Regions from separate parts of the Psychrobacillus sp. FSL W7-1457 genome, predicted to be linked through region 2. Evidence: riboswitches for the same ligand, from Rfam matches in the RefSeq annotation. Region 2 holds a riboswitch; each other region holds the start of a gene.

Region 1 (3,283 bases), 220 kb from region 2:
GTATCAAGCACGTGAGCAAGCCATAGACGATCAAAGCCTTCACTATAAAAACCTATAATTAGTGCAATTAGAAAGAGCATACGTAGTATAAAGCTAGTTTTGGAAAAAAGAATAATCTTACTTACATTCTGTTTCATAGCCTCAAATGTAGTGATTCTATCCGTTCTTTCAATTGGTTTAAAATGCTCCTCTTTCATAAAGACTATAAGAATAGTAGCCAAGCCTATCATACAAAGGCCTCCAATAATAATAGGTAGATTAATCATGTAATAACCGGTTAAAATACTTAACGGTATGGCTACTAGTTGACCCAAATTCCCAGCCTTTGCTCCCCTCAGATATGCCATAGAAGCTTTTTCTTCTCCTATTTCATCTGCAATCCAAGCTTGCTGAGATCCACTTGTAAAGGTATAACCTATCCCCCACGCCACTTGGGCCAATAAAACTATCGAAAAGTAGGGAAACAATCCCTCTAATAAAAAACCTATTCCTATTAAAAAATACCCAATAATAATGGACAGCTTTCGGCTCTTCAAGTCGGATACCACTCCTGTTGGAATTTCAAATAGAAATACAGATAACTCTAGTACCGTTCCCACCAATACAAGTTGCAACGGATCCAGCTTAACTACGCTCACGTGATACAACAAGCTGACTGTAAATATATACGTAAAAAATAATTGCGATACAAAGCAAATAAAAATATACAGCTGATAGGAATCCCTTGTTCTATTCAAAAACATTTACCTCACCTCTCCAATGATTATAAAAAGAGGTGCAACCTGTCGCTTATCCAAATTTGCTACATTGAATAAATTTTATGTTATATTGAAAGAACAATTAAATAATGTGTAGATTTAGGTGTTCTTTTGTCAGCAAAAGAACTTAAAAGGGAAGTTCGGTGAAAGACCGACGCTGTCCCGCAACTGTAAATGGGAGCGATTCTTTATAAACCACTGTGTAACAACGGGAAGGAAAGAAGAGCTATGAACATGAGCCAGGAGACCTGCCTATTTCAAGTACACACCGAAAACCTACGCGGATAGGAGGGTGTTAAGTCAGCTATGAACAAGCAATTGCTTGAAATTACTGTCGTACGAAAAACACAATAAAATTACAGGGGCTACTACGGTCCTGTTTTCATAGTGGATTTTATTAAGTTTCTAATCGTACTGATCAAAAAATTATACTAACTAGCATCTTCTTTTATAAAAAAGAGGATGCTTTTTTACGTACAAAAGAGAGGAATTTTTAAATGAAAAAAGATATTTATATTGCATACTTTAGACAAGTATTAATGACAAACCATGTTACAAATACATCAATATCACTACAGTCTACCTTTGAGGAATTGAAAAAAGACATTGAGCTTAATTCAACCTCGAGCATAGAGGAAAAAAAAATTATGCATCGTCATTTAATGGATGCACACCATCAAATGAAAAATGAGATTTCTGGACAAAAAGAAGAGTAAGTCTTAGGAGTATTCATCCTTTTGACAGCTACATGTGTTAAAAGGATTCCATAAAGAGTGCTTGGTACATAACTAATCAATAAATAAAAAACGTGAAATCGTCTATTTGATTTCACGTTTTACTATTTTTTTGCTAGATACTTCCTTCTAAGGAATTTCTCTATTCTAGTTGTTTGTAGAGGAGGAGACAACAACGAGGAGATGGAAGTCATTCCCCCGAAATGATTCTGCCGTAACGGAAAACAACTGTAAATCATGGAATATGAGCCCAAAAACTTTACTAGTTCGTAAAAATTTTCGAGGCTTTTTATTTGGAGGAGAGGTTTGACCCAGCCTCCTTTTTCTCAAGTTTAAAGATCCTGGTAATCCCTTTGATATTTCCCGCCGTCTTTTACTTCTGAATGGTACAAAGCTTTCAAAGCAAAACTTTTTTCTAAGTCATGCTCCTTCATTACTTCCTTCAATCTTTTTGCTAAGTCTGGACTAAACTTCACAAGCTCTTCCATTTTAGATTTTGAATATTGCATATCATTACCTCCCCACTATCATTGTTTCTACAGTATAGCACTTGTCTAAAAGTCATACGAAAAAATCGTTTTCTTAAGAACTGTAAAAAATCAGTAACCGATATTATTTAATTTGAGAATAGTGCCCATAAATTATGTAGTCACATTTTTTTCAATTTTACATAAATTAGTTTGACAATTCAAAATCGAAATGTTAACCTATTGAACAAATCTTTCCTTAAGGAAATTTATTATCACGAAAGAAAATTATATTTTTTTATTCTAAAAGTTTCCTTAAGGAAATAATTTATAACAAAGGAAAAGGAGTGTGCTAAGTGAAAAAGTTCTTTGTTTTTTTGATTGCGAGTTTTTTATTGGTTGGCTGTAGTGACAATAATTCCGGGAAGGCTAATGACGATAAGCCCCTAGTAGTCACAACTACGGGTCAAATTGGAGATGCGGTTAAAAAGATTGCCGGCGATTATGTGGTGGTTAAATCCTTAATGGGGCCAGGTGTAGATCCACATCTTTACAAGGCAACACAAGGGGACCTACAAGTATTAGAAGATGCAGATATCATCTTTTATAATGGCCTAGAACTTGAGGGGAAGATGAGTGATATTTTTGAGAAAATGCAAAAGGAGAAATCAGTAGTGGCAATTGGAGAAGCTGTTCCAAAGGATAGAATATTAAATGACGAAGCTCATCCAGAATTATTTGATCCACATATTTGGTTCGATATTGAGGTTTGGAAAATAGCTACCCATGAAATAACAAAAGCACTCGTCGAGGAATTTTCCTCTAACAAAGATCAATTCTTAGAAAATGAAACAAAGTTCTTTGATGAACTAGATCAATTAGATGAATGGACGAAGAAACGGATTAGTGAAATACCTGAAGAGCAACGAGTGCTTGTTACCGCTCATGATGCCTTTAAATATTTTGGTAAAAGCAATGGACTGGAAGTACGGGGATTACAAGGTCTCAGTACGGAAGCAGAATACGGATTAAAGGATATACAGAACATTGTAAATTTTTTAGTAGAGCAAAATATCAAAGCAGTATTTATAGAATCCAGTGTCTCAGATAAAGCGATGAATGCCGTGATTGAGGGTGCAAAGGAAAAAGGGCATACGATAAAAATTGGTGGGGAGCTATATTCGGATGCGATGGGTGCAGAAGGCACAGAGGATGGCACTTATATAGGAATGTATACGCATAATGTCAATACAATTGTAGATTCACTTAAATAGGAGGCAAAGAAATGAACGCATTACAGGTAAGGGATTTATCTGTTGCTTAC
Region 2 (3,283 bases):
AGTAAGAGCTAATTTCAAGGTAGACGGAAATTATACCTTTGGGGCATATGAAGGAACAAGATTAATAGGTATGGTCACCCTCTTACAAGAAAGTACTTTAAAAATGAAGCATAGAGCAAATATTTTTGCGATGTATGTTAGCCCGCTAGGAAGAAGAAAAGGAATAGGGAGATCTTTGATGGAGCAGGCCATTAAACAAGCAAGAGAAACTTATGAGATAGAAAAGATTAATCTAACAGTTGTTGCCGACAATAAGTCTGCCAAAAATTTATATCTTCAGTTAGGTTTTAAAGTATTTGGAATAGAAGAAATGGCTTTAAAAGTTGAAGATGTTTACTACGAGGAACATCACATGACACTTATCCTAAAATAAAGGAGATGACATTATGGAAGAAAAGTTAAAAAGCGATGTAAAGCTACCGTGGCTTCAAACTCCCGTACGTGCGATATTCGAAAAGTTCTCTCGAGAAAAAGACGTTTCTCTAATATATGGAGAGCCAATTGTGTTGGATAATAAAAAAGTTTTACCCGTTGCCAAGGTTAACTATTTTGTGGGTGGAGGTGGCGGAGGTGGAACTGAGATTACGGATGAGCAAAATTCAAGTGGCCAAGGAGAAGGAGCAGGTGGTGCCTTTTCGGTAAAACCGATAGGAGTATATGAAATCACCGCTGAGAATGTGAAATTTAAACCTATCCTTCCGATAAACCAAATACTTACAGTATTCTCCGTAGTTACGCTAGGAATTGCTTTCTTGCTAATAAAAAGACGTAAATAGTTAGATAGAAAACGCTTCCCTTTAGGGGGTAGCGTTTTTTCTGTGCTTTATACGTTGTACTAATGTTAATACTAGCATGGCAAAAATTGCACCACTTGTATCTAGTAGGACATCTTGAAAAAGAGCGGATCGTCCACTCGTAAAGGATTGATGGAATTCATCAGCAGCTCCAAGAAGAAAGGTAATGAATATTGCCACCAGTTTTCGGTATTTTAATCTTTTAGACAAAGCAATATGAATGGCTACGCTAATCAAACCAAAATAAAAGAAGTGTGTGCCTTTTCTTATTAAGAATTCAACAAATGCATAGTAGCCACGTTCCTCGACAGAGACATTAAATCCCCAATATGGAATATGAAATAAAGATAAAAAGGACTCCAATGGCTTATTCGGAAGCCAGTTTTTAAGCACAGTCTCTAAAGACTGCTGCTCGGACGTCTGTCCAGAAGCAATAAATACAAAGAGAATTAAAAGTAAAAGTGGGATAAATTTTTTCATATAAAAACAGTAGCATAAATATAAGAGAAATCAAAATGATTAAAGATTGATAGTAAGGAAAGAAAATAGACGGACAAGCTTCTATCATTCGAATGAGAGGCTATGGTACACTTACGATAAGTGAATAATTTTGCAGGGAAAAGGTGCTGACTTGTCAGCTTAATTGGGAATTCGGTGAAAAACCGAAGCTGTATCCGCAACTGTAAATGCTAATGAAATAAGAAAAATACCACTGTCGGCTAGAAGTCGATGGGAAGGTTCTTAGAGTAAAATGATGCATGAGCCAGGAGACCAGCCTTTTCTTGAACGTATAAATACTCTTCGGAAGTTAAGGGATTGTACGGCACGTTTCTATTTTGAGATTGAATTTCTAACGATAAATAGGTATTGCGCCGCCCTTTTAGGGGTGGCGTTTTTTTGTGCTGTAAGAAGTCGAGTATTTTATTGCTGAAATTTCACAAATACATTGGAAAGGAGGCTAGGAGATGAAAAAGGATTTACGTTATATTTGTTATCCATTTATGAGAGAGAAACCTTCTACTGTAGATTTTGAAATCCAAACGGATTCATTGACCACTCGGATAGGACTTGCTGCATCTTTAACAAAGGATATACCAAGAGTTTACGAAGACTTAATGTACCTGGCACCTATGGCATATCACTTAAATGGTTCTGTTAGAGGTAAGTTGGCAATTAGCGAACAAGATTTAAATATTCTTAGTGATATGTATGATTTTTACGTAAGTGAAGTGGAAGGTAGAGTAAATCTATTTGTACTGCCACAAGGTTCTACCGCAGCCTGTGAATTACATGTCTGTCGGAGTGAAGCGAAGAAATCTGTTAGGGCATTACATAAGGTTTCATTAGAAAGAGAAGTGCCAGAGATATTATTCGACTATACACAGCTACTGGCAAATGTGTTGTTTGTCATGGCGGTCTATGTAAATAAACAGCACGGGGTAGATGAAATTCAATTTGTTAGTAAATCATATCCAATACAAAAAAAGAAAAAAGTGGAGGAATAACAAATGAACAAACAGTTAAGGAATTGGTTAGCGGTATTATTAATATCTGTATTTCTTGTAGGGTGTCAGGCAGATAAAGAAACTGTCTCGGAAGAAATAAAGGAATATTCCGTAACGGATGATAGGGGTAAAGAAATTATATTTGAAGAGGTTCCAGAAACAATTGTTTCTCTGCAACCGAGTAACACTGAAATCTTATTCGCTCTTGGTGTTGGCGAAAAAATTGTAGGTGTAACAGACTATGATAACTACCCAGTAGAAGCACAAGATATTGAACGGATTTCCGATTCTATGAGCTTTAATGCAGAGCGTATTTTGGAGATCAACCCTGATGTCGTGATTGCTTATACGACAGGTTCTGAGGAAGAGCTTAAAGTGTTGGAGAATGCGGGACTAAATGTATTCGTCATTCAATCGGCACTGTCATTTGAAGACGTTTATGGAGATGTTGCACAACTTGCCTCAGTAATGGGGATAGAGGAGAAAGGAACTGATCTTGTTAATTCTATTCGTGACACTATTAAAGGTGTTCAAGACAAAGTAGCTGTTGTAAATGAAAAGAAAGAAGTCTATTTTGAAATAAGCCCGTCACCTGAAATATTTACAACAGGTAAAGATACATTTCAACAAGAGGTTTTAAATAACGCTTCTGTTAACAATATTTTTGCAGACCAAGAGGGATGGATTAAATTATCTGAGGAAGATGTCATCAAAAGAAATCCACCAATCATCTTGACTACTGTAAATTATGTAGAAGATCCAATTGGTGAGATTAAAGCTCGTCCAGGTTGGGGCCAGCTAGAGGCAGTTCAAAGTAATGCTGTATTCCAATTAGATCAAGACATTATGTCACGTCCCGGACCAAGAATTGGAGAGGCAGTAGAGTTGGTGGCTAAAACCGTATATCCAGAGTTGTTCAAATAAAGTTAAAGGTTGGTCCTGACAAGAAGCAGGACCAACTTTTTATTTAAAACAAGGTACCTT
Region 3 (3,283 bases), 910 kb from region 2:
TATTCCAAAAAAGAGTGTAGCCACTGCACCAACCGATGCTCCGGACGACACTCCCAATGTATAAGGATCAGCTAGCGGATTTTTAAGCAGACTTTGAAAAGCTGCTCCCGCTATTGCCAGGGATGCTCCGACTAATCCTGCGAGTATAACTCGCGGCATGCGAATCTTCCAGACGATATTTGTTGCAATCGCATCTGTACCCGTATCCCATAAAGTACTGATCGGTACCTTTACAGATCCGACCGACACACCTAGCCAAATGGCTACGATTAACGTAGCCAGTGACAAGATATAACCGATCATTGATTTACTCACTAAATGCCTCCGGATAAATAGCCTTAGCCACTTCCTCTAGGCCTTCTACTAAACGTGGACCTGGACGACTCGTTGCATCCTCATCCACTTGTACCACCTCATCATTTTGAATGGCAGTCACTGTGTCAAAACCATCACGCTGTTCCACCTTTTCTACAATTCCTTCTACGTAGTCATAGGTGATTAACATAACATCTGGGTTACGGCTTACTATTTCCTCTGGGTTAACTTGAAACCAGCCATCTTGATCGGCCATAATATTTTCTGCATTGACCATCGTTAAAATTTCTTGCATAAATGTCCCATTACCAGGAGTATAAATTTCTGGTACATCGGAAGTTTCTACGAATACTGTTTTCTTTGTCTCTACTTTTGCAACTTTTTCTTGAATTTCATCAACCTTTGCCTTCATATCCTCTATAACGGCTTGTGCTTCCTCATATTTCCCCGTTGCTCGGCCAATTTGTTCAATAGTTTTATAGGTTAAGTTAAAATCCTTTGCATCCTGTACCACAAATACCTTTACACCAGCATCTCGAAGCTGCTGTAATCCTGACTCTGCCATTGAAACAATGGATTCATGAGCGAATACGATATCCGGACTTAAAGAGATTATTTTTTCAATGTTATACTCCATGCCACCAATTTTTTCTTTTTCTAAGGCTTCCTTAGGGTAGCTCTCATAATCATTCACACCGATAATTTCTTCATCTAGCCCTAAAGCAAATAGAATTTCGGTATTGCTTGGAATCATAGATATAATTGATGTTGGGGCTTCCTCTAGCGTAATCTCTTGTCCTACTGCATCAGTGAGAGTCAGCGGAAATGCTGTTTCCGAGCTACCAACCTCTACACTATCTTCTTTTTCTAACGGAAGTGTTTCGGAATCATTGCACCCAGCCAATACAAACAGTGCTATCCCAATTAATAACCAAAACTTTTTCATCCTTCATTCCTCCTAATTTTAAACAATAAAAAATCCCCCATCCTAGGATGAGAGATAGATAGGTATAAATCTGCCAAAAATACCGAAAGCGGACCTACACCAGACCTATCCGCGTAGGTAATGGGTGTGCACATAAAGGCAGGTTTTCTGGCTTATGATGCACATGCATCACTTACAGTGGCGGGACCGCGCTGGACTCTAACCAGCTTCCCTTTTAACTCTAGTATCCAATAACTAGAGCACCTTTACGCAAATGTTATTCTATTGTTTCTTGCATTTATTATACCTTATATTTAGATGTTGTCGAGATGATGTCGGGATTTGAGAAAGGCATCCGTTTCATAATTTCAAAAATACGAACAATTAATAAAGAATATTCAAGTTTATATACTTTTATATGTAGAAAGTAGAATTGATTTTCGCTCATATCTCGGACGATCTTTCGAGGGGGGGAGCGATAAGTCATCACCTGTCGCTTACGCGCAAGGTTGTGATGTCTGAGCTGTCTCACTCATCCCTACTTGTGCCGCCGCCTGCCGCTACAATCAATTTTAGAAAAGGTTCGTGTTTAACTATTTTGAGAAATGAATCTTCTCCAGCTCAAGCGAGGTAAAAAAACAGTAGTAATTGATTAAAGGTGATTTCAGTGAAATTTTTACATTCATATTATCGAAATCATTTCACGTTTCACTTTCTGACCTTCTATAAAGCTAGGGGAGTGGCATTTTTGTAGCTTAAGTAAAAAATGTCCATCTCCTATTAGAAAATATTCGAGAGATACTCACCCCTAATGCTATTAATAAAAATCACAGTACACAATCCACTCTTGTTTGTCTTGATTATAGAAAAAATAGAAGCTACCACTGTCTACTATGTTGAATTGCGCTTTCGCATCAGAGCTTATCTGAAAGACAAAGGGATATTCGTCACCATAGGAGACTCCGCTCTGGGTAAAGGAAGGATATCCTCCAACCTTATGCATAGGATAGATATCTTCCACGATATCATCGTAATATTCGATCGCATCCTCTAATTCAATGCGTAAAATCTCGTCTACAATTTCTGGTGGTATATCATCAGAGTCCCAGGCGGGAGCATCATTCTCAACTAGTTTCGGTTTTAATGGAAAAGGTTTCATCCTTGCAGATTGATCGTTTATTTTATGTAATTCGTTGAGGCTTGTATAGCAATTAATCATAAAAAAAGATGCTAAATTATCATTGTTTAAATGATCATATACATTAAAGTCCATATAAATAGTGATTAATTGAATGTTTTTTAATTCCTCCGGTACGTAAGGGAGATTGTTTAAAAAAATTGTACTTAAAGGCTCATACTGGGAAGATATATTTTCTTCTTTTCCCCACATGACCTTTCCAATCCAGCTCTCTCCTAATTCTTCTGTTGGTCGATGTCCACCCGTCTCAAAAATGGTAGCTTGCTTAAATAGTACTTCTTTTAATTGAGCAATGTTCATATAAATCCCTTCCTAAGCTAAGTAAGACTCCCAATCGTAATCGTCTATTTTATAGAAGACACCGTGGTCATTTTTTTCATATGCACATAGAGGTGGCTCATCAATAAAAGATAGAACAGAGTCATCTATATTTAAAATTACACCTATGGATATATACTGAAAATTATCAGAATTACTTAAAAATCTATCATCTTCGTAACCACTTAAAACAGACCAACCAGAATCTTGAGCATCTTTTGGATCATCTTTTAACATAAAGTTAAATTCATTTCTCTCTAAAACATCGTTGCTTACAATTATTTTCGTATCAAAATAATAATCCCATTTAGAAGCATTTGGATCGTTATACTCAGTGTCACATATATGTACTGCACGAAATGAAATTTCTTGTCCAATTTTTAATTCACTTATATTGATTGGGTCGTTTGAAAGAACTCCCTTAAAGTTTTCCATATCCCTATGGGTAATTTTCACCCACATCCTTTCACCTGCATACCCGTCTGCTCTAGTCTCGAATTCGAAAATTAATTTGACCATATCTCCTA

What was found. A riboswitch is a leader RNA that binds a small molecule or an ion and turns the genes downstream of it on or off. The one in region 2 is predicted to bind cobalamin.
Region 1: linked by a shared signal. The riboswitch ahead of NSQ95_RS19070 (hypothetical protein) and the one ahead of NSQ95_RS17890 (hypothetical protein) in region 2 are both predicted to bind cobalamin.
Region 3: linked by a shared signal. The riboswitch ahead of NSQ95_RS03015 (ABC transporter substrate-binding protein) and the one ahead of NSQ95_RS17890 (hypothetical protein) in region 2 are both predicted to bind cobalamin.

Annotation. Positions count from the first base shown of each region.
Region 1 covers NZ_CP151993.1:3,867,843-3,871,125, forward strand. Annotated here, with positions in the region: gene NSQ95_RS19065 (MFS transporter) at 1-743, opposite strand, end outside; cobalamin riboswitch at 843-1,029, shown strand; gene NSQ95_RS19070 (hypothetical protein) at 1,256-1,474, shown strand; gene NSQ95_RS19075 (hypothetical protein) at 1,825-2,001, opposite strand; gene NSQ95_RS19080 (zinc ABC transporter substrate-binding protein) at 2,316-3,233, shown strand; gene NSQ95_RS19085 (metal ABC transporter ATP-binding protein) at 3,245-3,283, shown strand, end outside.
Region 2 covers NZ_CP151993.1:3,648,361-3,651,643, reverse strand. Annotated here, with positions in the region: gene NSQ95_RS17905 (GNAT family N-acetyltransferase) at 1-373, shown strand, start outside; gene NSQ95_RS17900 (spore germination protein GerW family protein) at 387-776, shown strand; gene NSQ95_RS17895 (VanZ family protein) at 798-1,274, opposite strand; cobalamin riboswitch at 1,399-1,589, shown strand; gene NSQ95_RS17890 (hypothetical protein) at 1,760-2,299, shown strand; gene NSQ95_RS17885 (ABC transporter substrate-binding protein) at 2,303-3,223, shown strand.
Region 3 covers NZ_CP151993.1:612,426-615,708, reverse strand. Annotated here, with positions in the region: gene NSQ95_RS03020 (iron ABC transporter permease) at 1-315, opposite strand, end outside; gene NSQ95_RS03015 (ABC transporter substrate-binding protein) at 308-1,261, opposite strand; cobalamin riboswitch at 1,381-1,523, opposite strand; gene NSQ95_RS03010 (DUF1963 domain-containing protein) at 2,058-2,738, opposite strand; gene NSQ95_RS03005 (DUF2185 domain-containing protein) at 2,751-3,283, opposite strand, start outside.